DNA from 2 places in the Paenibacillus sp. FSL H8-0280 genome. Region 2 is predicted to be linked to the other one. Evidence: riboswitches for the same ligand, from Rfam matches in the RefSeq annotation. Region 2 holds a riboswitch; the other holds the start of a gene.
What was found. A riboswitch is a leader RNA that binds a small molecule or an ion and turns the genes downstream of it on or off. The one in region 2 is predicted to bind cyclic di-AMP.
Positions count from the first base shown of each region.

Region 1: another riboswitch for cyclic di-AMP. It lies ahead of MHI12_RS06950 (hypothetical protein); the one in region 2 lies ahead of MHI12_RS00150 (ubiquitin-like domain-containing protein).

Region 1 is NZ_CP150296.1:1,574,870-1,580,186, forward strand. Features, by position in the region: gene MHI12_RS06935 (urease accessory protein UreF) at 1-493, opposite strand, end outside; tRNA gene MHI12_RS06940 (tRNA-Leu) at 937-1,019, shown strand; gene MHI12_RS06945 (glutathione peroxidase) at 1,167-1,646, opposite strand; cyclic di-AMP (ydaO/yuaA leader) riboswitch at 2,018-2,193, shown strand; gene MHI12_RS06950 (hypothetical protein) at 2,309-2,707, shown strand; gene MHI12_RS06955 (HAD family hydrolase) at 2,835-3,518, shown strand; gene MHI12_RS06960 (Nramp family divalent metal transporter) at 3,661-4,956, opposite strand.
Region 2 is NZ_CP150296.1:31,086-36,402, reverse strand. Features, by position in the region: gene rsmA (16S rRNA (adenine(1518)-N(6)/adenine(1519)-N(6))-dimethyltransferase RsmA) at 23-925, opposite strand; gene rnmV (ribonuclease M5) at 930-1,475, opposite strand; gene MHI12_RS00150 (ubiquitin-like domain-containing protein) at 1,630-2,814, opposite strand; cyclic di-AMP (ydaO/yuaA leader) riboswitch at 3,088-3,341, opposite strand; gene MHI12_RS00145 (TatD family hydrolase) at 3,583-4,353, opposite strand; gene MHI12_RS00140 (HD domain-containing protein) at 4,686-5,317, opposite strand, start outside.

The sequences.
Region 1 (5,317 bases), 1.5 Mb from region 2:
AGGCATTCATGGCTGAATGCAGGTAACCAAGGACCGCCTCCTCGACCGGGATGTCGAGGTGGTGGTTAATCCAGGCGTGAACAGTGGAGAGGCAGCCAACCGAATCGTATTTGGCAAAGATCTGTTCGAGCTGGCTGAATTCAATCCAGGGGTGCAGAGCGCGTGCAAGTCTGATCAATCGTTTACCCATGGCGGCAGCTTGTTCTCTGAGATCTCCAGGGGTTCGCTGAACATGGACGAGCTTGTCGATCAGAGCTATCCGCCATGTATCCTTGTGATCTGCTGCGGTATAGATGCCTTTGATGGCCATACCTTCAAGACGGACGATGCTGGGATGCAACTGACAACGCATGAATGATTCGAGATCTTCAGCATTACGAATGGTACCCTCCCTGATATGGATATCCATGCCGAAGGAATGGGTGAACCCTCCAACCTGAATAGAGGAATCAAGCAGTTTGACATAATCGAGCAGCTTATTCCCACGGTTCACAATCATTCGCCTCCTGTGTTCGTTAAATGTCACTTAAAGTGACATTTATATTCCTTTTGTTTGCTTTATGTTTAAAAATCCGAATTATATGGTAGTTATCATCCCATAAATGTCCGCTTTTTGTCAATAGTATCCGTGAAATTTAATGGATTAAATTTGTAATTCAATATTTTTGTTATTTTATATAACTCACCGTGTTATTTATATGGCGAAGTGCAGGGAGGACCATATATAAGGAAGGACTATATATAAATGAATCAATAAGATCGACTCATACCGAAAAAGAGGGGATCAAATCTAATAATATGCAGTTCATGGGTAAAGATGACGAGATTATGCGATTTTTGATGAAAATGCCTAGCTGAAAAAGAAGTATTAAAAAATACTTTACTTTTAGTTCTGAACCCGGTATAATCAATTCTGTTGCCGATTATTTACGACATGCGGTCGTGGTGGAATGGCAGACACGCTATCTTGAGGGGGTAGTGGGCGTATGCCCGTGGAGGTTCGAGTCCTCTCGACCGCATCATATGAACGATTAAAAAGAAGCTTTCCGTTATTGGAAAGCTTCTTTTTTGTCTTTTTCGAACAGTATAACATCAAAGTTGAGAAAAAAAGCCATCCATTACCGGGGCAATACTGCTCTACCTTCCGGCTACGGGTGGCCTGTGTATTATTTTTGCAGCAAGTTCTTGATATCTTCTTCAATCTTGTCCGGTGTTGTTTTGGGAGCATAACGTTTAATGACCTGTCCGTTCTGATCCACAAGGAATTTGGTGAAATTCCATTTGATTGCTTTGGAGCCGAGCAGGCCAGGAGCTTCTGTACTAAGGTGTTGGAAAAGAGGGTGAGCGCTTGATCCGTTCACATCAATTTTCTCAAACATGGGGAAGCTCACGCCATAATTCATCTGACAGAACTCGGCAATATCGTCGGAAGATCCTTTTTCCTGTGCAAACTGGTTACTTGGGAAACCAAGAACTTCAAATGGAGCATCTTGAAACTTGTCTTGCAGTTCTTGAAGACCTTTGAATTGAGGGGTAAGGCCGCATGAGCTTGCCGTATTCACGATCAGGAGCACTTTGTCACGGTAGTCGGACATTTCAACTTCTTGACCGCGAAGGGTATTCACTTTGTAATCGTAGACTGTCATCTAAATCGCCTCCATTTATTTACTCTTATATCTTCTATTATATTGGTTACAATTAAATATTGCAAAACTAATATGGTGTTAAAAGAATCAAAACAGGCAAGTTGTGCGGAATACGTGAATGAATTGCGAAGGGATTTTCGTCAGAGTGAGAATTAGATAGCCTTGAAGAGATGGATAGAGTATAACCTTATTGTAAGCGTTATTATGGATGAGTATTGGCAAAAATCTGCCGATTCGGTGATCTGTGAGGACTTTACACCGTCATGGCACGGGTGTATGATTCATAACGTAATTTCAATTTAAACTAAATTGTATATGAAAAACGAAACAAACGATAATATCGCTCGATCTTATCTTAAGATATACGAACGATGTTTTAATCGCTGAGTTTCCATTCATTCATGAGTGGAAAACGGGGGAACCAACGGAATGCGCTGTCCAGGACAGTAGGCATTCATGGGGTGAATTTTCCGGTGACAGCCGGAAATAGGGCGACTCTCGCGCCCGAATCCGTCAGCTAACCTCGTAAGCGTTAAAGGGAGAGGCAACAAGCCGTACGCTGGTTCATGGCGTTTTCGCCATGGATTCTTTAAGAAGCGTTCGGGAGGCCTTGGTCCCCCACGCTTCTTTTTTGTTGTCTTTTCACGCCAAGGGAGGAACGAATGATGGATACTGAGATGATCTTAGTGACTGCTCCAAATGAAGCAGGACGCAAATTTATCAAATTACTGATGTACAAAAAAATGCCGTTTGCCGTTCTAACCAACAGTGCAGGGGAAGAGCGCAGACTCCGTAGAATCGGAGTAGAACATGTCATTCGCATGAACACGGCTGCAGCTCAAAAATGGTTTTTGCCGCAGGGCAGCGTAGGCAACGTGTTTATTTTCGAAAACAGCCTGAATCTGACCTGTCGTTATTTACAGATCTGCCGTTCATGGACATCGAAATCCCTGTGCGTCATTACGGAGCAAAGCCATCCAAAGGGCATCTATCGGGGCATGGGCGCAGACCGGATTGTATATTCGCTCAATGGGGAAGTTGGCTTTCTCCTCAATGGTTAATGCCATAGCTTGTGATTGCTCAGGTGTAAGGTGCCTGTTATAATTGAATGTATCGATAAACGGAAGTTTGAGGAGACTCATGCATGATGGTGAGTCTTCTTTTTTATGGTTACAAGGAGGAATTGGCGTGCCGGATGTAGGTGGATTAAAATGGTTGTTTTTTGATGTTGGAGATACGCTGGTGGATGAATGGGAGCCGGTTGATGATATTATCGGACAGTTCGTCCGTGAAGCTTGTGCTTTAGGGTATCCAGTGAAAATTGATGCGGTACGCGAACTGTTTGCCAACTGTTACCGAAAATATGAGCAATGGCCGATGAGAGTGGCGATTCGCACATTCGTTGAAGACGAGGGACACCAGAAACAGATTCAGGACAAGCTGAAGTTTCAAAAAGATCTTGAACGTCCTTTTCCTTCAGCGGATTCCGTTCTTCAGCAGTTGTCACGGCATTATCGCATTGGCATTATTGCCAATCAGAGTCCAGGAACGGAAGAGAGACTGGAGAGCTACGGCTTGCGGAAGTATGTTGATGTTCTGGCATGTTCGGCTGAAGAAGGAGTGTCCAAGCCAGACCCTGAGTTATACGCTGTGGCCTTGAAACAGGCCGGTTGTGAACCGGAGGAAGCTGTCATGATCGGCGATCGGATCGATAACGACATTATACCTGCTCAGAATCTGGGCATGCGGACGATTCGAATTATGCAGGGTTACGGAAGATTCCAGCCAGAATTATCGGATGACCAACGTGCGGATTGGACTGTTGATTCATTGGATCAACTCTTGCCGTTACTGATGCCAAATCAGGATTAGATTCAGATGGTTGTTTATTGGAGTTTGAGTTTTACTATAAAAGGAAACACCTTGCTATATTGCAACAATAAAGGCTGATCAACTTGGGTATAAAATACCGGAGTTGATCAGCCTTTTTAGTAACGAGTCGATTTGAACGAGATTAGAACAAACGGATCGTCTGAATGATCAGATATACATTCAGTACAACGATAATCGCGGCAATGACCCATGAGATGATTTTGAGCCACAATTTGTTGGCGAATGCACCCATGCTTTTTTTATCACTTGTGAACATCACCAGGGGAATTACAGCAAAGGGCAATTGAAGCGACAGCACGACCTGGCTCAGAATGAGCAGTTCTTCTGTGCCATGTTCTCCTGCAATGGCTGTCACAATTACCGCCGGGATGATGGCGATCAGACGTGTGACCAGTCTGCGCAGCCAAGCCGGAATTCGAATGTTCAGAAAACCTTCCATAACGATCTGCCCAGCGAGTGTACCTGTAAGGGTAGAGTTCTGACCTGATGCTAACAGCGCCACACCGAACAGGATACTTGCAACCGTAGTACCTAATAGAGGTGTCAGCAGATGATAGGCATCTGCGATCTCGGCAACCTGCGTCATACCAGCACTGTGGAATACAGCAGCAGATACAATCAGGATAGCCGCATTGATGAACAGGGCCAGTGTCAACGCGATCGTAGAATCCATGGTCGAGTACCGAATGGCTTCTTTTTTGCCCTGTGGTGTCTGTTCGATCTGACGGGTCTGCACAATGGAAGAATGCAGGTACAGATTATGCGGCATCACGGTTGCTCCGATAATACCAATGGCGATATAGAGCATAGCCGGATTTTGCAGAATCTCAACATTTGGTACAAAACCATGGAGAACACCGCCCATATCCGGTTTCGCCAGAAACAGGTCAATGCCGAAGCAGAGGGCTATGGTTGCCATCAGCACAATGACGAGAGTTTCCAGAGCGCGGAAACCTTTGTTTTGCAGTACAAGAATCAGGAGTACATCGACTGCGGTGATAATAACGCCGTATAACATGGGGATGTTAAATAACAGCTTTAACGCGATGGCAGAACCAATGACTTCAGCCAGATCGGTGGCTGCAATGGCAAGCTCACACAGTATCCATAACATCATGACAACAGGCATGCTGAATCGTTCACGACAGGCTTGAGCCAGATCCCGTCCAGTGACGATGCCGAGCTTGCCAGCCAGCGACTGAAGGACAACGGCCATCAGGTTCGATAACAGGATAACGGATAACAAGGTATACCCGAACTGCGAGCCGCCTGCGATATCTGTTGCCCAGTTCCCGGGGTCCATGTAACCTACGGCAACGAGGTATCCTGGGCCTACAAAGGCGAGGAATTTCTTCCACCATGCAGCATTCTGCGGAACTTTCATGGAACTATGTGCTTCTCCAAGGGAAGGGGCCATGCCCGCAGTAGATAATGATTCTCTTGAAGGAGCGTTGAACGGATTTTTTTTACTCATACGATAATCACCTGACTTTGAATTATTGATTTGGAGATATTGATGCGGGACAACCCGCTCTTGATATATCTAAGTTTTTATGTTTATTGTTACATTGTACTCCTTCAATTATTTTTGTCTAGTGCAACTTTTATGTATCAGCACAAAATTTCGGTTGTAGCTTGAAGATGCCCCTTCGTATATTACCCAACCTTAGGGAAAATACAGCCATGGCATTGAAATGCATGAAAATAATAAAGTTGTAAAAGCTGATAAAGATACAAAATTGCGTTTCAAAATGAGCCAGAAGTTTAAATTGAAAGGA
Region 2 (5,317 bases):
CCCGGTTTGGTTCATTCAAATTTTACAGCGCTGCACGTACCCCTGCTTCCCACATTACGGTGCTGAGTGTGGCATACTCTTGCAGACTCAACGTCTCTCCACGTCGGGACGGTTGAATACCTGCCTGCTCCAGCAGAATGTCTGCCTGTTCCCGATTCTCCTTTGTGAAGAAGCGCGCCTTCAAGTTGTTTGAGATTGTTTTTCTCCGCTGGGCAAAAGAAGCCTGTACCACTTCGAAGTAGTGTGCTTCATCTGGAATCTCCACTGGCGGCTGCTCACGCACTTTCAGCTTAATGACAGCTGATTCCACATTAGGTTGCGGAATGAAGACCGTAGGAGGCACAATACACACAAGCTCCGGCATACTGTAGTACTGAACTGCGATGCTCAGACTACCGTAGTCTTTTGATCCCGGTGCAGCAGCCATGCGTTCAGCCACTTCTTTTTGGATCATGACAACAATGCTGTCTACCGGCAGCTTCTCTTCCAGCAGTTTCATCATGATTGGAGTCGTTACATAATAAGGCAGGTTAGCCACGACACTGACTTTGTCCACGGATGCAAAATCCGTATTAAACAACTCAGCCAGATCAAGCTTCAGCACATCCCCATGATGAACACGTACATTCGAATAAGGCCGCATCACTTCTCCCAGGATTGGGATCAAGCGCTGATCAATCTCTACGGCTGTGACGGGACCGGCTACCCGAGCCAGTCGCTCCGTAAGGGCTCCAATACCCGGCCCAATCTCCAGTGCGCCCTTGGACTCGTCCAAGTCGGCTGCATTAACGATTTTGTTCAGTATATTTTGATCGATCAGAAAGTTCTGACCCAGACTTTTCTTAAATGAGAATCCGTGTCTTTGAATAATCTCTTTCGTACGCTTGGGCGTTGCAATTTCTATCGTCTCTTCCATGTCCTTCATATGCTCACAATCCTTCACGTTCAATTTGCGCTAATGCTGTAGAGAATTCTTCCCGTGTAATCTGAAATACACTGAGACGTTTGTGGAACTGCTTACCGTTACAATAACCGATACCCAGCAGATTGCCCATCTCCATGCGACGTGCAGCAGCCTGCGGATGCACGATAAGTCCTGCCGCGATCAGGTCCTCCCAATCGATCAGGCTCGGAGCACCTTCGTATGAAGTATGTACGCGCGCCAGAGCATGACGGATCGCCTCTGGTGAGGCATTCTCCACCCCAATGTCCCCTTTGCGCGTTGCATCAGCTTCCGGAATGAAGGCATGTTTGCAACCTGGCACCTTGTTCGCAATAATTTTACGAATGCGTTCGCCAGCATGGTCCGGATCTGTCAGTATAATGACTCCCCGTCTCTCCTGAGCAAGCGCAATCCGCTTCAGAATGCGTTGGTTGATTGCTGATCCACCTGTTTCTATGGTATCGGCTTCCACGGCCCGACGGATAGCTACCGTATCGTCACGGCCTTCCACCACAATGACTTCTTTTATCATGTTCCATTTCTTCCTTTCTAACGCAAAAAGAAGAGGAATATCCTCTTCTCTGCCAAACGGCGGGGGAGCTGAATTCAGACTCCTCCGCCGCATATTCCGCATGAATCATTCATGCAACTATTTTATAGCATTCCCATTTCAAAGTAAAACGATTTTAGTTCGCTTCCGGCTTCACCGGACCGATCACGTAGACCGTCTTGCCTTTCTTACGTCCAAAATTCAGGGCATGCTTCACACTGTCATAATACACATCAATTTTGTTGCCTTTAATGGCACCGCCTGTATCTTCCGCACGACGGAATCCCAGACCTTCGATATATACCCACCAGCCAATTGGAATGACTTTGGGATCAACCGCAATGGTGCGCCCTTCCGTTACACGAGTACCGGAAGCTGTTTTAGTTCCAATGCCAGGCTCTTCGGAAGAGTAGGCAGTCATGGATACATTTTTAAGTACTTTGGAGTATTTAAAAGAAGTCCCGGATACGGTAATCACTTTGCTGCCCGAGGCAGATGTTTTCTTCGAGTTCGTTGTTGTAGACTTTTTGGTTGTTGACGTTTGAGCCGATACGGTCTGAATCTCAGGTTCTTTCACGACCGGTTTTGCTTTGGTGCCAACAGCGATCACTTTATCTACACGATTATTCGCGACAGATTTTCCGACCATTTTTTTGGAGACCAATTCTCCATCCTGAAATACCTTTTCGATATGCTGCACAATTGTGCCTTCTTTGCCGTTCACAACGACACGGTTATCCCCTTTGTACAAGCTAGGGTCAGCCGTTTTAATGACTTTGTAAGCGATCGGTTGCTCTACTTCCACTGTACGCTTTGTTACGCGCACTACACGGATCTTCATCTCCGCTTTGATCGCAGTTCCAAGCGCCGGATACACTTTATCATTACTTTCAACTTGAATACCTGATTTTTGAATTGCATCTTCTACCGATGAATCGGTTGTATACAGAGTCTTGGTGTCTCCGTCTGCCGTAATGTTAACTGGAACGGCCCGCTCAATAACGATTCGGTCTCCATCTGTAATCGCCCCATTCATGGACATGGATACCTTATCGTGAGGGCTGACTGTGATCGACTGCTCCTCCAGCATTTCCTGAAGCATTCCTGTACGAGTCTCTACCACCTGAGCTTTGCCATCAATAACCAGTGAAATTTGTTTCCCGGCCTGACCGTAAACGACTAACAAGATCATGATTGTAAGCGCAATTGAGAAAATCGCGATCAATGCCATTTGACGCATGTTCTCATGCTTCCACCGCAACGCGAAAGACTTACTGGATGATCGTGACTCATGGGTCTCTTCTGGTTGGAATGTGCCCACTTCTCCGTCCTCCTTCATAGCCTCGCCGTCTAAAGTAATGCATGATGTCTTTGACGTGACTATACCAAATTTTCTACAGAACACAGATCGGACCAACATAATCCGGTTCTGCACCATGAATCAATCTTCGCAACATGATGTCATCCTCCTGAATACCTACCGTATGATGACAATATTTCTTTTATTCAAAAACAAAAAAGCCAAAGAAAGAGTGTAAGAGGAACTCTTTCGTGGCTTCCGAATGATTTTGAATATCGGAAATTCATGCACGAGGTTGCCTCTCTTTTTCCGCTTGCGAGGTTAGCTGTCGGGTTCGGGCGAAAGAGAGCCGCCCTATCTTGGGTCACCCGCTCATGGCGGACGCCCTTGAATTCACCCCGAGACCCAAAGAAGAAATCAAATACGGCTTCGCAGTTCCCTTCGCTGCTTTTGGGTCAGCGAACGTTGCGCATCGGCCAAATACACCGATGTTTAAGCCCTATTGGTTCCCCCGCTCTCCGATAACGGAGACTCAGCGAGACTGATTCATGAAAGTAATGTTGTTTCATCGGAAAGTGTCCCTTTGTTCATCCCCCGAACATCTGTCCAATTTTCCGCACAACAATTCACTGAAAAGATGATATCCTGTTTTGATGCATGTTGTAAAGCGTTGATCAAGTACGTTTTTCTGAATATTTGGTTAAAATATTGTAATATTCTTGATTTATTTGGATCAAAGGGCAAATTACCTCCGCTTACCTGCCTTTTTCACCTCATTTGCTCGTTTTTTTAACGAATCCCAAATCGTTCCATGGCATTTTTGGTTGTTATTGCAGCAATTTCCTCCACCGAAATGCCTTTAATTTCCGCAGCTGCCTCTGCAACCAGACGTACATGCGCTGTCTCATTTCGCTTCCCACGATAAGGGTGAGGTGTCAAATATGGAGCATCTGTTTCAATGAAAAATCGGTCCATAGGAACCTTCTCCAGCACCTCTTTGGGCTGCTTTGCATTTTTGAATGTGATCGGTCCTCCGAAAGAGAGATGGAAGCCCATATCGAGACAACTTTTTGCTGTTTCCCAGCTGCCCGAGAACGAGTGCATCACACCACCAACTTCGCCAGCCTTCTCTTCACGCAAAATTCTTATGATATCCTCATGTGCATCCCGATTATGGATGACAATTGGCATGTTCACTTCACGCGCCAAAGCAATTTGTTGTCGTAATACGCGATGCTGTATTTCTTTGGGTGAAGTATCCCAGTGATAATCCAATCCAATCTCACCGATCGCAACCACTTTTTCATGCTTGCATAAAGATGCAATCCACTCCAAATCGCCCTCCTGCATTGTTATCGCATCTACGGGATGCCACCCTACAGCTGCATATATAAAGTCATACGTTTCGGCGAGTTTCATTGTGGTTGGAATTGTCTCCCGGTTAAAGCCAATGTTGATCATACGACCAACTCCTGCATCCACAGCACGCTGAATCATGTCCTCGCGGTCCTCGTCGAATTGTGGTGCATCCAGATGTGTATGTGTGTCGAACAGCATCATGTCTGTATCTCCCTTCATGTCGAAATAACGACTATCTTCTTTTTCAAAATTCAATTTGTAAAATTCAATAATTCAATGACTCATACATAAAACATTTTGGGCATCTGTGTATTACATCATTACGTTTGTTTCTTCAAAACTACAATATATAGAAGATATACGGATATTCTGATCTATATATTGCTTATTGCACTCATTCTGCCTGCTTGCATTTACAAAATTATGTCGATCTACATATACTCCCCATTAAAGCAGATTACTGTATCATGAAAAATAGCTCTTTTAGAAAGTGTTTTGATATCGAAATTCTTCATCGGATTATACCCACACGATTACAAGAAATAGGGGCGTATATGTGACGGTAATTCGTGAATAATCGCATCCACCTTGTTTTGCGGGTAATACAAATGATGTTTCCCTCGGTGAAGTCCGCTGATGGAACGGACAATGTCAGATACTTCTGACAACTCACGTAAATTGTCCTGTCGATCCAGAAGAAGAATCTGCTTATCTGTGGATTCATCCGGACGAAACACATCATACGGATTATCCGAAGGAAAATCAATTTCAAGATCATATTCGGGATCGAGGCCAGCCTGTACAAAAGCTTCCCGAATCTCTTCCATCATTGTCAAGTCGACCTGTTCAAGCTCTACATACTTATATAACTTGCGATCCATAAAACGTTCGCATAACTCACTCAGAACAGTATCGTCCTCCTTGCGCCACTGCGTAAATGCCGTCTGAATTAATGCTTCATCCAACTGCAAATATTCATCCACGGATAATTCTCCTTCAAATAATTGAGGGAGTGGATCAATCATGAAGCGGAATTGAAAACCATGTTGTAGGAGTATTTTCGCTCGCTTGAATATTTGCCGCAATATAATTTCAGAACTACGAGTTACCGGATGGAAGTAGATCTGCCAATACATCTGATACCGAGACATTAGGTAATCCTCCA